One region of the Glutamicibacter mishrai genome, then DNA from elsewhere that is predicted to be linked to it. Evidence: riboswitches for the same ligand, from Rfam matches in the RefSeq annotation. Region 1 holds a riboswitch; the other holds the start of a gene.
The links. Region 1 has a riboswitch for S-adenosylmethionine ahead of D3791_RS08090 (flavin reductase family protein). Riboswitches for the same ligand answer to the same signal wherever they lie in the genome.
Positions count from the first base shown of each region.

Region 1 (4,207 bases):
TTTCGATTTCGTCGACAGTGCCTTCGATGATGTCCGAGAGACGGACATAATCTTCACTGCTGCGGTTTTCGGCGACTTTGTAGACCTCGGCCTGGGCTTCGTTGACGATGGCGTCGACTTCGCCGTCAGGCGAGTAGCCCATCTGGACGATACGGGTACCGGCATCAACCAGGCGGCGCAGAACGGCGCGCTCGCGCACGATTTCTGCATAGTAGCCGGCGTTGGCTGCGGTGGGCACCTGCTGAATGAGATTGTGGAGGTAAGCGGCTCCGCCTACGCGGGAAATTTCACCGCGTTTGGTCAGCAAGTCAGCTACGGTCACGGCGTCGGCTGGCTCGCCTCGACCGTACAAATCGATGATTGCCTCGTAGATGGATTCGTGGGCCGGGCGATAGAAGTCGGTTCCGCGAAGCGCTTCAACAACGTCAGCGATGGCGTCCTTGGATAGCATCATGCCGCCGAGCACGGACATCTCTGCCTCGACATCCTGTGGCGGCTTGCGCCCAGCGTCGGACTCTCGTCCTTCGTATACCGGCTCAGCACTCATTACAGACACTTCCATCCCCTATTGACCCCACTGGGAAAATTCATCCTTGCCCGATGGCAACGTTCCATCCTGTCAGTTGAGACCGACAGTTCAATGATTAACGTCTGTGGATATTTCTGTCCCAAGGCCAACAGTAGGGCTGATATTTACCCACGTAAACCCCATTATCCACAGCTCCTGTGCATAACATACCCTCACCTGTGGACTAGCCTGTTCACTAACTGGGGAGAACCCTGTGGATTAATGTCAAGTACCCGACAGTAATAGCTTTTGACTAGGTCTTTCATCTTTTCACAACTGTGGACAGAAAGAGATTTTATTGAATCTATCGCTATATCGAGAATAGTTATCAACAGCCAAAAACGCCCGGAATTCAGGGTTTCTTGCGCTTTTCACACAGTTCTGCACACTGCGCCCACAGCCATGTGGATAACTATGTGGATATAGATGGGTACGCAAAACCCTTAGTCATCTCAATAAATGAGGAAATATCCAGCGCCAGTCTAACGGTAGTCCACATTTTCACAGTGGCCCGCCTGTCCACACCGTGGATAACTATTACTTCGCATTCAACACATCAAGAAATGCATCGAGGCCTGTTGTGGATCACCTCGGTGATCCACAACAGGCCTCGATGAGGCTACTACTTGGAAGTGTTAGACGAGTTCAGGAACTGGGATTGAATGAAATCGAGAGTCATGGAAGATCTGCGGCGAGTGCTGCGATGTGTGATGCCCATGCACCTCCAAGAGCACAACCCAGTGGTCCCCTGCCTCAACCTCGTTGTAAATAGACGTTTCCAGCCAAAGTGTGGACTCCTCGATGAACAAGGCACCCTGATCGGAGGTCACCGTATCGACGCCGCGGAATCGATCACCGTTTTTCGAAGCAATCTGCGCGCAGACTCCGCCATTCTGGTCGCTGAGCACTGAGACTCCGATATGGCTGGCACCGCGCAGCTTAGGCCAGGTATTGGAAGACTTCTGGACCGCAAACATAACAAGTGCCGGCTCCAGTGAAACGCCGACGGTGAATGAGGAGGCAACGATGCCGGTTTTTACTCCATCCACCTCTGCGCACAGAGCGGCCACTCCAGAGGGATGCTGAGCGAAAACCTTACGTAGGGTTAGCGGGTCAAGTTCACGATTCAATGACATGGCTCGATTCCTTCGGGTCTTGCCCACCGCGTCAGACCCAGTGGACTTGTCGGTTCGGATGCTTCCAAACTTGCTTATCACTGAGGCTTCACGCCGTGCGCGGTACTTGTTCTGACGCCATTTGGAGCAGAACCGAATCCTCACCTGGAGCACCCCACTACCGTTGAGAGGGTTGCCGATCAGCAAGCCAGGGCTTTTAGCTGATGCTCTTGATTCTGTTTAAAACGATATGGCTCATGACGAATCACCGTCAAACAATTCACTTCGCAAATCGCAATATTCAACAAAATATTCGACTACTACGTTGATTCGAGGGAGTAAAACAGTCTTTTATTCGTCAAAACAGCCTCTGATCGCTGCCGCGACGACCCAAAAATATGTGATCTTCGTCGTAACGCATTAACTTATGGCAAGCGTTGGAGTTCATCGCCTTTTGCACCTTCACCGTTTTTACCGAGCCGTCTACCGTAATGAAACCAAGTTTCTTACTTTGACGCTGAGGTTCATGCAACGATGGAAGTCGCAGTGTTCCGGGTCACACCCGTACTGCCTGTCACCGTTGCCAGAGATGATGAGTGAAGGATGCCTCCATGGTAGATACCCAGGCCAACCATTCCGAGCTAACCCCGTTGCGCTTTCTTGAACGCTCCGCAGAGGTTTATCCAGGGAAGACTGCCGTCGTCCATGGGACGCGCAGCTATACCTACCGGGAACTTGAAACGCACGTCCAGCGTTTCGCCCAAGTCCTCGCCTCACGCATCGAGCCCGGGGATCGAGTGGCCGTTTTGGCACCGAACACTCCGGAAATGCTCATGGCCCACTACGCGGTTCCGTTGGCCGGCGGGGTGCTCATCGCCTTGAATACGCGGCTATCAGCCCACGAGTTGCAGTACATCATGGATCATTCCGAAGCCAAGCTGCTGTTCGCAGACACCGAACTGCTGGAGAACACCGAGAACCTGCGCCGGGACAATCCCACGCTCCAGGCCCTGATTGAAATCACCGATGACCAGTTCACCGGGCCACGCCCCGACGTTGCAGTAGACGGCACGCTCCAGCAATTGCTGTCCGCCGCCTCGGATGAACGGCTTGGGTACGCGATCGCTGACGAACGCGCACCGATCACCTTGAACTACACCTCGGGCACCACCGGAAAACCCAAGGGCGTGCTTTACTCGCATCGAGGCAGCTACCTGAACTCGCTAGGCGAAGCCCACCATCAGGGCTTCACCGCGGCCACCCGATACCTCTGGACGCTGCCGATGTTCCATTGCAACGGCTGGTGCACCCCATGGGCCGTCACAGCCGCTGGTGGCACCCACCTGTGCCTGCGCGCGGTCCGTGAAGATGCAGTCTGGGATGCCATTGAGCAGCTGGATACAACCCATCTGTGCGGCGCACCCACCGTCTGCTCGATCATCGCCGATTCCTCCCGCGCTCATCAGCTCGATGCCCCGCTGCGGATCACCACGGCCGGTGCCCCGCCGTCCCCTGCCATCATCTCCAAGCTCCAGAAACTGGGCATCGAGGTGGTCCACGTCTACGGCCTGACCGAGGTCTACGGCCCCTATACGGTTTGCGAATACCAGGATGAATGGAATGAGCTGGACCCTCCTGCCCGGGCCGCGAAGCTCGCCCGCCAGGGCGTTGGCATGATCACCGGCGAATCAGCCCGCATTGTCGATGAGAACATGGTCGATGTTCCCGCGGACGGATCCACCATGGGCGAGATCGTACTGCGCGGCAATATGGTGATGATCGGCTACTACCGCGATGATGCCGCCACCTCGGAAGCCTTCCGCGGCGGCTGGTTCCACACCGGCGACCTGGGCGTAATGCACCCTGACGGCTATATCCAGGTCCGTGACCGCGCCAAGGACATCATCATTTCCGGCGGCGAGAACATCTCCACCATCGAGGTGGAGCAGGCCCTGGCCTCGCACCCCGAGGTGCTGGATCTGGCCGTGGTCGGCGTGGCCGATGAGAAGTGGGGCGAGCGCCCGGTGGCCTACGTGATTCGCGCCAGCGGCTCGAGTCTTGATGCCCAGACGCTGATCAGCTTCGCCCGTGAAAAGCTGGCCGGCTACAAGGTCCCGCGCACCATCATCTTCCCGCAGGATCTGCCGAGGACTTCTACGGGTAAAGTGCAAAAGAATGTATTAAGAGCCCAGGCTATTGAGCAGCAGCCCAGCGCCTAACACTTTTGGAGTCACCCATGAATTCGCCCGAACCTCGAATCCCCGATAAGACCAGCCGCTTCACCGAGAGCATCGGATTGGTCTTTGACGACATCACCGCCACGTCCGTGCACGGACATGCCGACTTGAACGAGGACCACCACACCCCGTGGGGCGTAGTCCATGGCGGGGTGTACGCCTCGATGATTGAAAGCGCCGGCAGTGTCGGCGCCAGTTTCGCGGTGGCGGAACGCAACCAGTTTGCCGTCGGCGTGCACAATGCCACCGATTTCTTGCGCCCTTCCACCGGGGCGCGCGTTCAGGTG
Region 1 covers NZ_CP032549.1:1,712,582-1,716,788, forward strand. The annotation lists gene dnaB (replicative DNA helicase) at 1-547, opposite strand, end outside; gene D3791_RS08090 (flavin reductase family protein) at 1,204-1,704, opposite strand; SAM riboswitch class IV at 1,802-1,919, opposite strand; gene D3791_RS08095 (AMP-binding protein) at 2,295-3,902, shown strand; gene D3791_RS08100 (PaaI family thioesterase) at 3,920-4,207, shown strand, end outside.

Region 2 (4,207 bases), 330 kb from region 1:
AAAACCGAGGGCAGGTCATCGTGCTTGCGGAAGACCTCCACCAGGTCCGGGGTCTCTGGCAGATCTGCCAGAGACTTGTAGACCGGCTGGCCCAAGATCTCATCCAGTACCGGGTTGATGAAGTACACCTTGTACTTGGACGAAGACAGCAGGTAGGTCGCGACGAAGTAGCTGGCACGCGAGGGCTTGTTCGATGCGCCCACGATGGCAATGGTCTTGGTGTCGCGCAGGATGCCCAGACGCTCGGCTGCGCCCGGACCTTCCCAGGTGCGTTCGGTGGTGCTCATTAGTTAGCTCCCTTCGGTGCGGCAGGAATGGCGCAAGCTGCACCGTCATAGGTTGGTGCCGCGAATTCTTCGGCAGAACCAGCAACGGCTTCCTGCGAAGCGGTTAGTGCCTGATCCAGATCCCAAAGGATGTCCTCGACATCTTCCAGACCCACCGACAGGCGGATCAGGTCTTCTGGAACGCCGGCGGCAACCAGCTGGTCAGCGCTCAGCTGCTGGTGTGTGGTGGACGCTGGGTGCAGCACCAAGGTGCGGGCATCACCGATATTGGCCAGGTGGCTGGCCAGCTGCAAGGCTTCGATGAACTTGGAGCCGGCTTCGCGCCCGCCCTTCACGCCGAAGCTGAAGACCGAGCCGACTCCCATCGGCAGCAGTTCCTTCGCGTGCGCATGCTGCGGGTGCGATTCCAGGCCCGCGTAGTTCACGTAGGTGACGCGCGGGTCTGCTTCGAGCCATGCGGCAACCTGCTTGGCATTGGCCAAATGGTTGTCCATGCGCTGAGGCAGGGTCTCCAGGCCCTGCAGCAGCTGGAACGCCGACTGGGCTGGCAACGCCGGGCCGAAGTCGCGCAGTTGTTCGCTGCGCAGCTTGGTCAGGAAGCCGTACTCGCCGAAGTTGGCCCACCAGGAGACATTGCCGTAGCTGGCTACCGGTTCGGTCATGGCGGGGAACTTGCCGTTGCCCCAGTTGAACTTGCCGGATTCCACCACTACGCCGCCAAGGGTCGTGCCGTGGCCGCCGATGAACTTGGTTGCCGAGTGGATCACGATATCGGCACCGTGCTCGATCGGCCGCAAGATATATGGGGGAGTGAGCGTGGAGTCGACGACCAGCGGAATCAGGTGGCGGTGCGCCACCTCGGCCAGGCCCTTGAGGTCGGCGATATCGCCCGAAGGGTTGGCTACCACTTCGGTGTAGACGGCCTTGGTGTTCTCCTGGATGGCGGCCTCGAAGTCGGCTGGATCATTGGAGTCGATGAAGGTGGTGTTGATGCCGAAGCGGCGCAGTGAGACGTCCAGCTGAGTGATGGTTCCGCCGTAGAGCTTGGAGGAGGCCACGATGTGGTCCCCGGCCTGGGCAAGGGCGGCGAAGGTGACGAACTCGGCGGCCATGCCCGAGCCGGTGGCTACTGCGCCGATGCCGCCTTCCAGGGAAGCCATGCGCTCCTCGAAAGCAGCGACGGTCGGGTTGCCGATGCGCGAGTAGATGTTGCCGTACTTCTGCAATGCGAAGAGGTTGGCTGCGTCATCGGCATCTTTGAAGACGAATGAGGTGCTCTGATAGATGGGCACTGCGCGGGCGCCGTGCTCGGCATCGGGGGTGCCACCGGCGTGCAATGCGCGGGTGCGGAATCCAAACTGATGATCTGCCATGATGGCTTACGACTCCTTGTCGATTGGGTTTTCGCGATTCACCGCTAGGCGGTGGCGCGATCGAGGCAGGAATCCCGGAATCAATGTCGCTTCCTGTTTTTGCTTAAACAGGAAAAGCGGCTGCATCGTTTCTGGCGGTAGCACCGTAACCACCGGATGTGGCAGGTTGCTGCGGCTTCATCGAACCAGATCTCTCAGCCGCTCGGGATGGTGTAATAATCTTCGCAACATGACCGTTCGTGACCTAACTATGAGTCGTAACGTTGCGTATTGGACGTAATATCGGAGATTCTTCGATATCCATGCTCGCCGGTACGCTGGACTCATGGATACTGCGCTGGTGTTGATCAGACACGGACTGACCGATTGGAATCTGGCTGGCCGCCTTCAAGGGCGTACCGACATTCCACTGAATGACACCGGACGCGGACAAGCCCGCGGTGTCGGCCGCGAATTGGTAGGCCAGGGCTTCTCCTTGATCCTCGCTTCCCCTCTGGGCCGGGCCCAGGAAACCGCCGCATTGATTGCCGAGGAATTAAACGCAGAAACCGGCCAGCCGGTCCCGGATCTCATCGAACGCGGATTCGGGCCGTTGGAAGGCCGGATCATGGCCGAGGTCTCCGACGAGGAATCAGTGTCGTTGCAGTCCCAGCTCGAACCCATCGACGATATCCTGCGCCGGGCGATTCCCGCTTTGATTGACCTGTCGGTGGAACATGCCGGCAAGAAGGTGGCCGTGGTGAGCCATGGCGCAACCATGCGCGCCATCCGCGATGCACTGGCTGGAACCAAGCTGCCACGAGGCGTGGAAAACGGCGAGATCATCCAGATCAATATCCAACGCCTCAACGAGCTGGCTGAAGAACTCGATTTGGTCAGCTGCTAGGACCTGGAAGTTTTCTTCTCCGGAACCTCACACTTTTGCAGCGCACTGCGTTTACATGGTGAAAGCCCGTCAAGGCGCCAAACTTCAGGAGAGCCATGCAAGTACCCTTTGAGCGGATAGTCCAGGATTATGGGCTGAACGTATTACGGGTTTGCCGTGCCTTGCTTGATGAGCACCGCGCCCAGGACGCCTGGTCCGAGACCTTCCTTTCCGCGCTCAAGGCCTATCCGCAGCTGGCGGATGATGCCAATGTCCTCGCCTGGCTGGTGCGTATCGCGCGCAACAAGGCCATCGATGAACTGCGCAGGAACAAGCCGGAGATCCTTGACGATCACCAGCAATGGGACCACGCTGACGGCCAACCGGATCTTGGGCTGGAGCTGGAGAACCTCCAGCTCTGGCAAGAGGTTGCCCAATTGCCCCAGAAACAACGGCTGGTAGTCGGGTACAGGTATCTCGGCGGGTTGAGCTATGCGCATATAGCCCATCTGGTTTCCGGGACTGAGGCCGCGGCTCGGCGTGCAGGCAGCGACGGGATCAAGAACCTTCGCCGGATACTCGGCGACGACACACTGTGGCAGGAGCAGTCATGACTGACTCAAGAATCAACCCAACCGCAACCGGAGAAGAAACCGCGCTTTTGGAAAAACTGGGCAATGAACTTCGGGCCAAGGCGCAGGCCGAGGAACTGCTCGACGTTTCCTACCGCATCGTTGATAGCCCGGTAGGCTCGCTGCTTTTGGCCAGCACCACGGCTGGCCTGGTGCGGGTGGCCTTCGAAACCGAAGACCACGACAAGATCCTTGAACTGCTCGCTCAAAAACTCAGCCCGCGAATCCTCAAGGATCCTTCGCGCCTGGATGCCGTGGCCAGGCAGCTGGACGAGTACTTTGCCGGAACCCGGCACAATTTCGACGTGCCCTTGGACCTCAAGCTCTCCACTGCCTTCCGCCGCCAGGTTCAGCTGGAGCTGGGCGAGATCGGCTACGGGCATACCTGGAGCTACTCGCAAATGGCCGAGCGCATCGGCAACCCGAAGGCCGTACGCGCCGTCGGGTCAGCCTGCGCGACCAATCCGATCCCCATCGTCCTGCCGTGCCACCGGGTGCTGCGCACTGATGGGTCATTAGGCGGATACCTGGGCGGACTGGAAGCGAAAACAGAATTGCTGAAGCTGGAAAATCCGGACTTCGGTGGTGCGCCGGGCACGCTGTTCTAGAGCCCGGCTCAGTTGTTTTCGCGGATGCGCTTCAGGGAGAGCTGCAGCTGGGCAGCGGTCTGTTCTCCCAAGCCCAGCAGCGGAATCATCGCTTCGGCTTGAAGCAGCAGGTGCTCCCAGCCGTCGGAATATTCCAGGCCCTGGTCTATGGCCGACTGGATTGTTCCCGTGACGTGCTTGCCGTACACGAAGTCATAGACAAAGGTTCCAGGCGTGAGCCGGGTTTTGCCCCAAGGCGCTGGGTCTTCTGGATACTTGCCGATGGGTGTGGCATTGATGATCAGCGAGGCTTGCGTGGCTGCTTCGGCAACGTGCGAGAAATCCACGGTCCTGCCCCGGATTCCCATGCCATTGGCCAGGGACAACAGCTCTGCTGCGACATCCTGGTTTCGGTCCGTGATGGTGACGGTGCCGATGCGCCCCTTGAGCGCAACCAGCGCGG
Region 2 covers NZ_CP032549.1:2,041,922-2,046,128, forward strand. The annotation lists gene D3791_RS09655 (CoA-binding protein) at 1-287, opposite strand, end outside; gene D3791_RS09660 (O-acetylhomoserine aminocarboxypropyltransferase/cysteine synthase family protein) at 287-1,660, opposite strand; SAM riboswitch class I at 1,780-1,874, opposite strand; gene D3791_RS09665 (histidine phosphatase family protein) at 2,001-2,546, shown strand; gene D3791_RS09670 (RNA polymerase sigma factor) at 2,642-3,139, shown strand; gene D3791_RS09675 (methylated-DNA--[protein]-cysteine S-methyltransferase) at 3,136-3,765, shown strand; gene D3791_RS09680 (shikimate dehydrogenase family protein) at 3,774-4,207, opposite strand, start outside.
Region 2: linked by a shared signal. The riboswitch ahead of D3791_RS09660 (O-acetylhomoserine aminocarboxypropyltransferase/cysteine synthase family protein) and the one ahead of D3791_RS08090 (flavin reductase family protein) in region 1 are both predicted to bind S-adenosylmethionine.